2 regions of the Nocardioides sp. CCNWLW239 genome follow, and region 2 is predicted to be linked to the other one. Evidence: riboswitches for the same ligand, from Rfam matches in the RefSeq annotation. Region 2 holds a riboswitch; the other holds the start of a gene.

Region 1 (7,064 bases), 180 kb from region 2:
GTCGGAGGAACCCAGCCCGGCGCGGTCGGCCACGACCCCGTAGACGTCGGCGATGCTGAGGTCGGAGGGGCCGACGGTGATCGCGCCGGCGACCGAGGCCAGCACCACCAGCGGAGCCAGGGCCAGCAGCACGCGTCTCCTGATAGCCGAGGCGTCACGTACGTCGGCCGAGGCGTCAGGCAGGTCGGCCGAGGCGTCACGTACGTGCCATGTCGGCCGACCGGGGTGACGCCTCGGCAGGCAGGGGTGACGGCTCGATCTCATAGGCCGAGGTCGGCGAGCTGCGAGGCGACGTTCTCGACCGCGTAGACGGTGCGGATCGAAGGGTTGAGCTCAGCGCCGGAGACGGTCACGAAGCGGTCGTTGCGGACCGCGTCCATCTTGGCGGTGACCGGGTTGCTCTTCAGGTACTCGATCTTGGCGCGCGCCGTCTCGGCGGTCTGGTTCTTGCGGGTCAGGTCGCCCAGCACGATGACGTCGGGGTTGCGTTCGGCGACGGTCTCCCAGTTGATCTGCGGCCACTCGTCGGTGGTGTCGTCGAAGACGTTCTCCATGCCGAGGGCGCGGCTGATGATCCCGGGGCCGCCGCAGCAGCCGGCCAGGTAGGGCGACTCGGAGCTGGCGAACCAGTACATCGCGCTCACCTCGCGCGCAGGCGCCTTCGCCCGGGCGGTCTCCAGCCGCTGGCTCAGGTCGGCGACCAGCTTCTCGCCGCGCTCGGGGACCCCGAAGATCCTCGCGAGCTCGGTGATCTCCTGGTAGATCGTCTCGATCTCGAGGGCGTCGACGCGGGTGCCGTCGTCGTCGCCCTCGTTGTCCTTGAGGCACTCGGCGGGGGAGAGGTAGGAGCCGACGCCGAGCTTCTCCAGGTCCTCGGGTGTGGTCACCCCGCCGTCGCCCAGGGTGCTGATGAAGGAGGCGGTGACGAAGTCCGGCTCGGCCTGCAGGACGCGCTCGTAGGAAGGCCAGTTGTCGGCGAGCCGGGGAACCCGCTCGTTGTCCGCGGCGAGCTCGTCGAGCACCGGGTCGGTCCACACCGCGGTGCCGGCCATCCGCTCGGCGAGACCGAGCGAGAGCAGGATCTCGGTGGAGCCCTGGTTGAGCGAGACCGCCCGCTCGGGCGGTGCCTCGAGCGTGATCTCCCGGCCGCAGTTGGTCAGTGTGAGCGGGAACCCGGCGGTGTCAGCGGCGGCCTGCTGCGCGTCGGCGGGCTGGTCCGCGGCGCAGCCGGTCGACGCGGAGCCGAGCACCAGGACGGTGGTCGCGGCGATCGATCGGGCCAGGGTCGTTCGGGTGGGGCGGGACAGGTGCACGTCGGTCCTCGGGCGGGTCGCGGGCTGGTGCGCGTCGCCCGTGCTGACCGGCAGCGGTCTGCTGCAGGGCCAGCAGGTCTTCGGACTCGGGATCGACCGGCGCGAGACGCCTTCCCAGGCCCGAGAGCCCAGTGGCACAGTGTCCCGTCCGTCACCCACACCGCTGCGCGTCAGTCCCGGACTCTCACCGGGTTCCCGTGCCGGGACTACGTCCCGAGCGGCTGGCCCGACGACCGTAGCAGGCGCGCCCACGCGCCCGTGCGAACGCCCTCAGCGCTCGCGGTGAGCGCTGAGCCCGTCCTGCCCGGGCGCGACCGAGTCGTGGAGCCTGATCGTGTGGTCGTACTGCTCGTCGACCATCGGTCGATAGGCGATCCGCGGTTCGGTCATCACGCCTTCGAGACGTACGCGCAGATCGGCCTCGATCCGCGCCATGGCCTCGGGGTCCACGGTGTCGGCGTCGGTGATCAGGTGCGGGCGCAGCGCGTCCATGCCGGTGTACCAGAAGGTGCCGTGCAGCAGCGGCCACAGCACGTCCTCGATGTGACCGCTGATCCCGCGTGGGCCGAGGGTCGCGGCCCGGTCCCCGGCGGTGACGACGGTCAGGGCGCGTTTGCCGACCAGGCCGCCCTTGCCGTACTTGAGCGGCTTGCCGGTCTCCGGATCCGGTACGTCGAAGGCGAACCCCGACTCGAAGACCCGGTCGATCCAGCCCTTGAGGATCGCCGGCACCGAGTACCACCACAGCGGGAACTGCACGACCAGTAGATCGGCCTCCCGCAGGCGGTCCTGGTGGTGGCGTACGTCTGCCTCGCCCCGTTCCACCAGAAGGGGATTGAAACCTTCTCGATAGAGGTCGATCTCATCGACGGTCCAACCGCCCGCGACGAGAGCGTTCCGGCCGATCTCCTGCAGCCGCCCGTTGAGCGACGACGCGTTCGGATGTGCCCATACCCAGAGTGCGTGCATGGGTCTCTGAACGCGGTCTGGCGCGGTCCGATTCCCACCTGGAGGCCCGTGGGCCTCGACCCGTTCTGACGACAAAGTCCGAACCTCGCTCAAATTAGCGGCCGAAGAGTGTTGACGTATGTGATTGCCATCACTAGCGTAAACCAGGCTTGAAACCTTTCAATTCGAGGAGCTGCCCATGCTGGACACACCCGCCGCACTGGAGCTGCGGGACGTGGCCAAGTCCTTCGGCCCCGTACGCGCCCTCCGGTCCGGAAGTCTCCGGGTCGAGGCCGGTTCCATCCACGCGCTCGTGGGGGAGAACGGGGCCGGGAAGTCGACCCTGGTCAAGATCGTCGCCGGGCTCTACCGCCGCGACTCGGGCGACTACCTGCTCGCCGGGGAGCAGGTCGACTTCCGCAACACCGCCGACGCCAAGCAGGCCGGCGTCGCGGTCATCTACCAGGAGCCGACCCTCTTCCCCGATCTCTCGGTCACCGAGAACATCTTCATGGGACGCCAGCCGACCAACCGCTGGGGCCGGATCGACCGCGCCGCGATGCGCACCGAGGTCGTCGAGCTGTTCGCCAGGCTCGGCGTGCCGATCGAGCCCGACCGCCCGACCGAGGGCCTCTCGATCGCCGACCAGCAGCTGATCGAGATCGCCAAGGCGCTCTCTCTCGACGCCAAGGTCCTGATCATGGACGAGCCGACCGCGGCCCTGTCCGGCAACGAGGTCGACCGGCTGATGGCCGTGGCGCGCACGCTGCGCGACCAGGGCTGCGCCGTCGTCTTCATCTCGCACCGCTTCGACGAGGTGTTCGCGCTGTGCGACACGATCACGGTGATGCGTGACGGCGCCTACATCTCCACCGACCCCATCTCCGAGGTCACCGAGGACGAGATCGTCCAGCGCCTGGTCGGACGAGAGGTCTCCGACCTCTACCCGAAGCTCGAGGCGACCGTCGGCAAGCCGTTGCTCGAGGTCAGGGGTCTCACCCGCACCGGCCTGTTCCACGACATCAGCCTCACCGTCCATGAGGGCGAGATCGTCGGCTTGGCCGGCCTCGTCGGCGCCGGACGCAGCGAGGTCGCGCAAGCGATCTTCGGGGTCGACCCCTACGAGAGCGGCGAGGTCACCCTCGACGGGCAGCCGGTCCCGCCGGGTGACCCGAGACGGGCGATCGAGATGGGTCTGGCATTCGTGCCCGAGGACCGTCGCCAGCACGGTCTCGTCCTGGACGCACCGATCTCACGCAACATCACCCTGCCGACCAGCCGCCGGCTGGCACGCACCGGCCTGATCAGCACCGGCATCGAGAACCGCTCGGCCGCCGACTGGGCAGCCCGGCTCGAGGTCAAGGCCGCGACGCTCGACACCCTGGCGGGCACCCTCTCGGGCGGCAACCAGCAGAAGGTCGTCCTGGCCAAGTGGCTCTCGACCCGGCCCAAGGTGCTGATCATCGACGAGCCCACCCGAGGCATCGACGTCGGCACCAAGTCCGAGGTCCACCGGCTGCTCTCGACCCTGGCACAGGAGGGTCTCGCGATCCTGATGATCTCCTCCGAGCTCCCTGAGGTGCTCGGGATGGCCGACCGGGTGATCGTCCTCAGCGAGGGCCACCAGACGGCCGAGCTGAGCCGCGAGGACGCGACCCCTGAGGCCGTCATGCGCGCGGCGACGGCCCACCACTCCACCACTCTGAACGTCAGCGAGGCATCATGACCACCACGCTCGACGCGCCCGCCCCGGCCGCGCCGCAGCCACGCCACCGAGCCACCAGCCGGCTGACCTGGCTCCTCAAGCAGCGTGAGACCGGCATCGCCGTCGCCTTCATCGCGCTGCTGGTGGTGACCACGGCGGTGAACCCCAACTTCCTGTTCAGCACGGACGGTTGGCGCGATCTCACCCTGACCCCCGCGATCCTCGTCTGCCTGGCCATCGGCCAGGCGATGGTGATCGTCACCCGCAACGTCGACCTCAGCGTCGGCTCGACGCTCGGGCTGACGGCGTACCTTTCCGGCCGGCTCTTCCTCGACACCGGGCTTCCGGTGCTCGTCGTCGTCCTGATCGCCGTTGCCGCGGGCGCCCTGCTCGGGCTGGTCAACGGGGTGCTGGTCGCCTTCGCCAAGGTGCCGGCGCTGGTCATCACCCTCGGCACGCTCTACATCTACCGCGGCATCATGCTCGAGTGGGCCGGCAGCGACCGGATCAACGCCTCCGACATCCCGCCCGGGCTGCTCGACTTCGGCACCGGATCCTTCCTGTTCATCCCGAACCTCGCCTGGATCTCGTTCGCGCTGCTCGCCGTCGCGATCTACCTGATGCGCTCCACCCGGGTCGGCCGCGAGTTCTACGCGATCGGCTCCGACCCCGACGCGGCCACTCTCTACGGGCTGCGGGACAAGCGCCGGGTCCTGCAGGCGTTCGCGACCTCGGGCGCGCTCGCTGGACTCGCCGGGATCCTGTACGTCTCCCGTTACGGCACCATCAGCTCCGGAGTCGGCCAGGGCATCGAGCTCGAGGCCGTCGGCGCAGCCGTCGTCGGTGGCGTGGCCATCTTCGGCGGCAGCGGAACCGTCCTCGGGGCGGCCCTGGGGGCCTACCTCCTCACCACCATCAACCGGGCGCTCCCGGTCCTGGGCATCCCCGACTTCTGGCAGCAGGCCGTCGTCGGTGCGCTGATCATCGGCGCGATCGTCCTGGACCGCTACTTCGCCCGCCGCCAGCACGACAAGCTCCTCGCAGAGAGGGAAGATTCATGAGTGCTCTGCTCTCCGAGAAGGCACCGGCCCGGACGTACGCAGCACACGCCAAGCCGTGGTGGCAACGCACCCTGATGACCAGGGACGCGGCGATTGTCGCCCTGCTCGTGGTGGTGTGGACGTACGCCTCGATCGCGATCCTCAACTTCTCCGACCCGATCACGGTCTACTTCCTGGTCCTGGACATCACGCCGATCCTGCTGATCGCGCTGCCGATGACGCTGATCATCATCACCGGCGAGATCGACCTCTCGGTGGCGAGCGTCGTGGGGCTCTCCAGCGTCCTGTTCGGGGTGCTGCACCGCGAGGGCGTGCCGATGGTCGCTGCGATGGTGCTCGCGCTGCTCGCGTGCGCGGTCGCCGGAGCGTTCAACGGCGTCTTGGTCACGCGCTACGGGCTGCCGTCGCTGGCGGTCACGATCGGCACGATGGCGCTCTTCCGCGGCATCGCGGTCGGCGCGCTCGGCACCACCGCGATCACGGACTGGCCGGACTCCTGGGGAGACGCCGTCCAGGCCCGGATCGGCGACACCCAGATCCCGCTGATGACGATCCCGCTGGTCGCGCTGATCGTGGTCTTCGCGGTCATCCTGCACTTCACCCCCTTCGGCCGGGGCATCTTCGCCGCCGGTCTCAGCAAGGACGCGGCCCGCTTCTCGGGCGTCAACGTCGACCGTACGAAGCTGATCCTGTTCACGCTCAGCGGGCTGGTCTCGGGGCTGGCGGGCATCTACTTCACGCTGCGCTACGGCAGCGCGCGGGGCGACAACGCCACCGGGTTGGAGCTCCAGGTCATCGCGGCCGTGCTGCTCGGCGGGGTGTCCATCTTCGGTGGCCGCGGTGCGATCCCCGGGGTCATCGCCGGCGTCGTCCTGATCGGGACCATCGGCAGCGCGCTGCGCCTCGACGGGCTCAGCGCCAACCTCATCCAGATCATCACCGGCGTACTTCTCATCGCAGCGGTCATCGCGGCCAGCGTCCTCGGCTGGACCGGTCGCATCGTCGGCACCTATCGCCGGCAACTGAGCTCGGACGAACCATCCTCGAAGAACTCAAAGAAATCGGAGTGAGAGACATGACCAGCAAGTTCCGACGCGCCGGCAGTGCCGTCGCCATCGTTGCGGCCCTCGGCCTCGCCCTGTCCGCCTGCGGTGGCGGGAGCGGCAGCGGCAGCGATGGAGAGGGTGGCGGCGACACCAGCAGCATCACCTTCATCCCGAAGAACCTCGGCAACCCCTACTTCGACGCCTCCGACGCGGGCGGCAAGAAGGCCGCCGAGGAGATCGGCACCGAGTGGAAGCAGGTCGGCCCGACCGAGTCGACGCCCGACTCCCAGGTCAGCTTCATCAACACCGCGACCCAGCAGCGCGCCGGCGCCCTGGTCGTCTCGGCCAACGACCCGACCGCCATCGGCGACGCCCTGGAGGAGGCTCGCAACGCCGGCACCAAGGTCGTCACGATGGACTCCGACACCGAGCCGCAGTTCCGCGACGTCTTCGTCAGCCAGGCCGACGCCGCCGGCATCGCCAAGAGCCAGGTCGACCTGATCGCCGAGCAGATCGGCGACAAGGGGGAGATCGCGATCCTCTCCGCGGCCGCCAACGCCACCAACCAGAACGAGTGGATCAAGCTGATGGAGGAGGAGCTGGCTGCCAACCACCCCGACATCAAGCTCGTCGACACCGTCTACGGCAACGACGACGACCAGACGTCCTTCGACAAGACCGCCGGCCTGCTGCAGTCCCACCCGAACCTCAAGGGCATCATCAGCCCCACCACGGTCGGCATCGCCGCAGCCGCGCGATACCTCTCCGACTCGCAGTACAAGGGCAAGGTCTCGCTGACCGGTCTCGGCACCCCGAACCAGATGCGGGAGTACGTCAAGGACGGCACCGTCAAGGCCTTCGCGCTGTGGGACCCCGAGCAGCTCGGCTACCTGTCCGCGTTCGCTGCCGACGCGCTCGCCTCCGGAGACATCGAGGGCAAGGAAGGCGACACGTTCGAGGCCGGTGAGCTCGGTGAGTACACCGTCGGCGC
Region 2 (7,064 bases):
GCGGGCGATCCGGGCCGCCCGCTCGGTGTTGGCCTCGATCGCGGTCGTGGTGCACGTCGGGTGCGCCCGCATCCACTCGATCCCCACCGACCCGGCGCCTGCGCCGACGTCCCAGAGGTGCTGCTCCGGGGCCGGGGCGAGGCGTGCCAGCGCCGAGGCCCGCAGGTCGCGCTTGGTCAGCTGGCCGTCGTGCTCGAAGACGTCGTCGGGCAGCCCCGCGACCCAGCCACCGAGGGGCGTGCCGACGCACTCGATGGCCACGATGTTGAGGCGCGGTGACTCCCCGACCCAGGTGGAGGCGGTCGCGGTCTGCGCACTCTCCGCCTCTGCTCCCAGGTCACCCAGGACGGTCATCGGCGAGGCGCCGAATCCTGCTGTGACCAGGAGCTTCGCGATGCGGCCGGGGGTGGATCCGTCGGAGGAGAGCGCCAGGATCCGGCGGCCGGGGGCGAGCTCGCGGGCCACGAGCGCGACGTCGCGGCCGACGAGGCTGACCACCGCGCACGTCTCGGCCGGCCAGCCCATCCGGGCGCGGGCGAGGGCGACGGAGGAGACGGCGGGCTCGATGCGTACGTTCTCCGGACCGAGCAGCTCGATCAGGGTCGTGCCGATGCCGGAGACGAGCGGGTCGCCGGAGGCCAGCGCGACCACGCCGCCGAGGTCGCCGGAGCCGCCGAGGTCGTCGAGCAGGGCAGGTAGGCCGTCGCGGAGCGGAGAGGGCCAGGGCTCACGGCGCTGGCCGGGGACGTCCGGGACCAGGTCGAGATGGCGCTTGCCGCCGAGGATGACCGAGGCCTCCCGGACCAGCAGCTGGTGACGTACGGGAATCTCGTCCCAACCTCCGGCACCGATGCCCACCACGACGATCATGGGGCCAGACGCTACAGTGACCGCACAGGCGCGAGGTGCCCCGACTGGGGAGAATCTGGGAAGCCGGTGAGAATCCGGCACAGGCCCGCTGCGGTGAGCCGAGCCCCCACGGGGGACTCGGTAAGTCCGAAGACCGGCCCCGCGCCCAACCAATCAACGCGATAGGGAGCGGGAGCCTCTCATGCCGGTGCACTACCCATTTTCTGCCGTCCTCGGCTGCCAGGCCGACTCGGCCACAGGACTCGACGACATGGGCCTCGCGCTCGTGCTCACCACGATCTCCCCGGAGATCGGCGGGGTCCTCGTCCGTGGTGAGAAGGGGACAGCGAAGTCGACGGCCGTACGCGGCCTGGCGGCCGTGCTGCCCTCGATCTCGGTCTACGCGGGGGATCGGTTCTCGATCGACCCCGCCGACCCGTCCGCGGAGTCGCCGGACGGTCCGTTCGGGTCCTCTGCCGCGGTGGAGAGCCGGCCGGTGCGGCTGGTCGAGCTCCCGGTCGGGGCCACCGAGGACCGGGTCGTCGGCTCGCTCCACCTGGAGAGCGCGCTCTCGCGGGGTGCCGTCGAGTTCGAGCCGGGTCTGCTGGCTCGGGCCCACCGCGGGCTGCTCTACGTGGACGAGGTCAACCTGCTCCACGACCACCTCGTCGACCTGCTGCTCGACGCTGCCGCGATGGGCCGGGTCTCGATCGAGCGCGACGGCGTCTCGGTCTCCCACGCCGCCCGCTTCGTCCTGATCGGCACCATGAACCCCGAGGAGGGCGAGCTGCGTCCGCAGCTGCTGGACCGCTTCGGACTCACCGTCGAGGTCGCGGCGCCGCGGGATCCGTCGTTGCGGGCCGAGGTCGTACGTCGCCGGATGGCCTTCGACCTCGACGCCGATGCCTTCGTCGAGCGTTTCGGCGCGGACGACCGGGCGCTGACCGCCCGGATCGCCGCCGCACGTGAGCTCGTCGGGAAGGTCCGGCTCACCGAGCCCGGGCTGCTCAAGATCGCCGAGGTCTGCGCGGCGTTCGAGGTCGACGGGCTGCGCGCCGACATCGTCACCGCCCGCACCGCGGTCGCACACGCCGCCTGGGCCGGGCGCTCGGAGGTCACCCGTGCCGACATCCGCCGGGCTGCGCTGCTCGCCCTGCCGCACCGGCGTCGGCGCAACCCGTTCGACGCTCCGGGGATCGACGAGGACCTGCTCGACCGGATCCTCGGGGACGAGGAGCTGCCGCCGGAGCCGCCGGAGGGTGGGCCGGACGGTCGGCCGGAGGACGGGTCCGACCCGGCTCCGCCCAACGAGGACGGTTCTACAGATGCCGAACCTCCGTCGGTCGATCCCGGCGAGCGCCAGCGAGATGGTGGCGAGCCCGAGGCAGCCGACGCTGTGGACGACCAGCCTCAGGCCCCGCCCACGCCCTCCGCTCCCGCAGGGGAGTCCGTCACCGCGGCCGCACCGGCCTACCGCCCCCGCCTGCTGACCGTCACCGGTCTCGGCACCGGCCGCACCGGCGGGCGGAGCAAGGCGATCGGTAGCACCGGCCGCCGGATCGGGGCGCGGGAGAGCGGCCGAGGGTCGCTGCACCTCGTCGAGACGCTCAAGGCGGCGGCGGGGAAGCAGGGCGCCCGGGGACGTACGTCCGGACGGGTCGAGCTGCGGGCCGAGGACCTGCGCACCGCGGTCCGCGAAGGACGCGAGGCCAACCTGGTGCTCTTCTGCGTGGACGCGTCCGGGTCGATGGCGGCGCGCAAACGGATGGCGCAGGTGAAGGCGGCGGTGCTCTCGCTGCTGCTCGATGCCTACCGGCGCCGCGACAAGGTCGGGATGATCACCTTCCGCGGCGAAGGTGCCGAGCTGGTGCTGCCGCCGACCGGGTCGGTCGACCTCGCCGCAGCGCGTCTCGACGAGGTGCCCGCCGGGGGACGCACGCCGCTGGCCGAAGGTCTCCTCGAAGCCGCCCGGGTGCTGCAACGCGAGCGGCTGCGCGACCCCGACCTACGACCGCTGCTGGTGGTCGTCACCGATGGTCGTGCGAACGCCAAGAAGGACGGGAAGGACGCGGTGCGGCGCTCGCAGCAGGCCGCAGCGTACGTCGCCGGTCTGGGTGTCACCACCGTCGTCATCGACTCCGAGAGCGGGCCGATGCGGCTCGGGCTGGCCCGTCAGCTGGCCGCGCACCTCGGCGCCGAGCACGTGCCGGTCGCCGAGGTGAGTGCGGAAGCGCTGACCTCCGCGGTGCAGGGCTACACCCACAGCGGGAAGGGAGCGGCCTGATGCCGAAGGGACAGCCGCTCAACGTACCCGACGACGGGCTCACCACCCGCCAGCGCCGCAACCGACCGCTGATCATGGTCCACACCGGGCCCGGCAAGGGGAAGTCGACCGCCGCCTTCGGGCTCGCGCTGCGCGGGTGGAACCAGGGCTGGCGGATCGGGGTCTTCCAGTTCGTGAAGTCGGCCAAGTGGCGCATCGGCGAGCAGACGGTGTTGGAGCGGCTCGGTGCGCTGCACGAGGAGACCGGCGAGGGCGGTCCGGTCGACTGGCACAAGATGGGCTCGGGCTGGTCCTGGTCGCGCAAGCAGGGCGACGCCGAGGACCACGCCGCGGCTGCCGCCGAGGGATGGGCCGAGATCAAGCGCTGCTTGGCCGCGGAGACGTATGACCTGCTCGTCCTCGACGAGTTCACCTACCCGATCAAATGGGGCTGGGTCTCGGCTGAGGAGGTGGCGTCGGTGCTCGCCGCGCGGCCCGGGCGCCAGCACGTGGTGATCACCGGTCGTGACGCTGCGCCCGAGCTGATCGAGGTCGCCGACCTGGTCACCGAGATGACCAAGATCAAGCACCCGATGGACGCCGGCCAGAAGGGCCAGCGGGGCATCGAATGGTGACCCTGCCGCGGCTCGTGGTCGCGGCCCCGTCGACGGGCTCGGGGAAGACGACGATCGCGACCGGGCTGATGGCGGCGCTGCGTACGTCTGCGGGGTTGATCGTCAGCGGCCACAAGGTCGGGCCGGACTACATCGACCCCGGCTACCACGCGCTCGCCACCGGGCGACCCGGACGCAACCTCGATCCGCACCTGGTCGGCGTCGACCGGGTGGTGCCGCTGTTGCTCCACGGTGCCGCCGGGGCCGACATCGCGATCATCGAAGGGGTCATGGGCCTCTACGACGGCCGCCTCGGCACCGACGGCTTCGCCTCCACCGCCCACGTCGCGGGCCTGACCTCCTCGCCGGTCGTCCTGGTCCTCGACGTCGCCCGGATGTCCCGCTCCGCTGCCGCGATCGCCGCCGGGATGGTGGCCTTCGATCCGTCCGTACGCATCGGGGGAGTCGTGCTCAACCGCTGCTCTCCGGGGCGCAACGCCGATGAGATCCGACGCGCGCTGGAGCAGATCGGGCTGCCGGTGCTCGGTCTGCTGCCGCGGGACGAGTCGCTCGCGACGCCCTCGCGTCACCTGGGTCTCGTCCCCGTCGCCGAACGCGACGAGTCGGTCGCCCTCATCGAGCGCCTCGGGGAGCAGGTCGCTGCCCACCTCGATCTCTCCGCCCTGCTCGACGTCGCCCGCTCGGCCCCCGACCTCGAGGCCGAGCCGTGGGACCTGGCCACGGCGCTGGGGATCGAAGCCTCGCCCGGGCGCGACCGTCCGGTCGTGGCCGTCGCGGGCGGGCGGGCGTTCACGTTCCGCTATCCCGAGACCGAGGAGCTCCTCGAGGCGGCAGGCTGCGACGTACGCTCCTTCGACCCGCTCACCGATCAGGCGCTCCCCGAGGGCACGAGGGGGATCTACCTCGGTGGTGGCTTCCCGGAGATGTACGCCGCCGAGCTCGCCGCCAACCGAAGCCTGCTCGCCGACCTCCGGGCCGCCGTCGAGGCCGGGATCCCGACAGCTGCCGAGTGCGCCGGGCTGCTCTACCTGGCGGAGTCCCTCGACGGCGTACCCATGGCCGGAGCCATCCCCACCCGGGCCGCGATGAGCGAGCGCCTCACCCTGCGCTACCCGGTCGCGGTCGCCGCCTCCGACTCCCTCCTCACCCGCGTCGGCGAGCAGGTCACCGGCCACGAGTTCCACCGCACCACCACGACCCCTCCCGCCGGGACCCAGGCCGCTTGGACGGTCGACGGTGCCTCGACCGGCTTCAGCAGCGACACCGTCCACGCGTCCTACCTCCATGTGCACTGGGCCGGGCACCCACACCTGGCTCGCCGCTTCGCCGACGCCGTCGGTCGAGCCGTCACTCCCGTCAGGCGGCTCGAGACCACACTCGAGACCACACTCGAGACCACAACTGTCGAATCGAGCGAGTCAGGCGACCGTGTCGCTGATCCGTTGCGGCATCACGGCGACGTCGAGGTGCGGGACGGGTTGTCGGACTTCGCGGTGAACGTCTACCCGGACCGACGACCGGCGTGGCTGGACCAGGCGCTCCACGACTCGCTCGCGCCGACCGCCTACCCCGACGAGGAGCCGGCGCGGCAGGCGCTGGCCAAGCACCACGGCCGCGAGCGCGGGGAGGTGCTCCCGACGGCGGGGGCGGCGGAGGCGTTCACGCTGGTCGCCCGGGCGAGAAGCTGGCGCAAGCCGGTGGTGGTCCATCCCCAGTTCACCGAGCCGCATGCGGCGCTCGAGCAGGCCGGCCACCCGGTCACCGAGGTCCGGCTCCGCGTCGAGGACGGCTTCGTCCTCGACCCGAGCGCAGTGCCCGAGGACGCGGACCTGGTCGTCGTCGGCAACCCGACCAACCCCACCGGCGTACTCCATCCCGCGGCCACCCTCCGAGCGCTCCTGCGCCCCGGCCGGCTGGTCGTGGTCGACGAGGCGTTCATGGACGCGGTCCCCGGAGAGCCGGAGACACTCACCGCCGATCGGGCCGACGGGCTGCTCGTGATCCGCAGCCTGACGAAGCACTGGTCGATCCCCGGCGTCCGAGCCGGCTACGTCGTCGGCGATCCGGTGGCGATCGGCGACCTCGAGGCCGTGCGTACGCCCTGGTCGGTCTCGGCGACCGCCGCTGCCGCGATGCTGGCCTGTGCGACCGAGCGGGCGAGCGGCGAGGCCCGCGAGCGCGCCGAGCGGATCGCCGGCTGGCGCGACCGTCTCGAGACGGGGCTGCGTGAGCTGAGGATCGAGTACGTCCCCTCGGCCGCCTCCTTCGTCCTCGCCCGTCCGGGGGCCGGAGTCCGTGAGGCGTTGCGCGAGCACGGCATCGCCGTACGCCGCGCCGACACCTTCCCGGGGCTCGGCCCGGACTGGGTGCGGATCGCGGTCCGTCCGGCGGAGATGACCGATCGCCTCCTCGAGGCGCTCACCCGGGTCAGCCCGTGAGGCCGCGGGCAGTCGGGCTCCTTCTGGGGTTCCTGCTCGACCGGATTCTCGGTGACCCGCGGCGCCACCATCCGGTCGCCGGCTTCGGCACGGTCGCGATGAGGGCGGAGCAGGCCTGGTATGCCGACGACCGTGCGCGTGGCGTCCTGCACGCCGCCGCCCTGGTCGGGGGAGCGGTGGCCCTCGGCGCCGCTGCCGAGCGGCTCGCTCCCGGCCGGATCGGGACGGCGCTGGTGACCGCGGCCTCGACGTGGGCGGTCCTGGGTGGCCGTTCGCTGGAGCGGGAGGCGCTGGCCGTCCACGCCCATCTCGATGCAGGTGACCTGCCCGCCGCACGGCAGCGGCTGACGCACCTCGTGGGTCGCGACACCGCCGAGCTCGATGCCTCCGAGGTCGCCCGCGCCGTGGTGGAGAGCGTGGCCGAGAACACCTCCGACGCGGTGGTCGCGCCGTTGGTGTGGGGCGCGCTCGGCGGCGTACCCGGCCTGCTCGGCTACCGCGCCGCCAACACCCTCGACGCGATGGTCGGCCACCACAACGACCGCTACGAGCGCTTCGGCTGGGCGAGCGCCCGCCTCGACGACCTGCTCAACCTGCCCGGCTCGCGCCTGTCCGGCCTGCTCACCCTGGCCGCGGCGCCGTCGCGGGCGCGGCAGGCCTGGCAGGCCTGGCGCCGCGACGCCGCCGGACACCCGAGCCCGAACGCCGGCGTCGTCGAGGCGACCTTCGCCGGTGCCCTCGACATCCGCCTCGGCGGCACCAACCGCTACTACGGCGACCGGATCGAGCACCGCGCGGTGATGGGCGACGGCCGCGCCGCCAGCCCTGCGGATATCGTCAGCGCCACCACCCTGGCCCGCCGGGTCGGCATCGGCGCGG

The links. Region 2 has a riboswitch for cobalamin ahead of WBG06_RS23630 (VWA domain-containing protein). Riboswitches for the same ligand answer to the same signal wherever they lie in the genome.
Region 1: linked by a shared signal. The riboswitch ahead of WBG06_RS24515 (ABC transporter substrate-binding protein) and the one ahead of WBG06_RS23630 (VWA domain-containing protein) in region 2 are both predicted to bind cobalamin.

The regions. Positions count from the first base shown of each region.
Region 1 is NZ_JBBBNW010000008.1:201,760-208,823, forward strand. It holds gene WBG06_RS24510 (FecCD family ABC transporter permease) at 1-132, opposite strand, end outside; gene WBG06_RS24515 (ABC transporter substrate-binding protein) at 261-1,313, opposite strand; cobalamin riboswitch at 1,368-1,554, opposite strand; gene WBG06_RS24520 (NAD(P)H-dependent oxidoreductase) at 1,584-2,282, opposite strand; gene WBG06_RS24525 (sugar ABC transporter ATP-binding protein) at 2,461-3,987, shown strand; gene WBG06_RS24530 (ABC transporter permease) at 3,984-5,027, shown strand; gene WBG06_RS24535 (ABC transporter permease) at 5,024-6,097, shown strand; gene rhaS (rhamnose ABC transporter substrate-binding protein) at 6,103-7,064, shown strand, end outside.
Region 2 is NZ_JBBBNW010000008.1:18,694-25,757, forward strand. It holds gene cbiE (precorrin-6y C5,15-methyltransferase (decarboxylating) subunit CbiE) at 1-870, opposite strand, end outside; cobalamin riboswitch at 887-1,026, shown strand; gene WBG06_RS23630 (VWA domain-containing protein) at 1,052-3,133, shown strand; gene cobO (cob(I)yrinic acid a,c-diamide adenosyltransferase) at 3,133-3,747, shown strand; gene WBG06_RS23640 (cobyrinate a,c-diamide synthase) at 3,741-6,185, shown strand; gene WBG06_RS23645 (cobalamin biosynthesis protein) at 6,182-7,064, shown strand, end outside.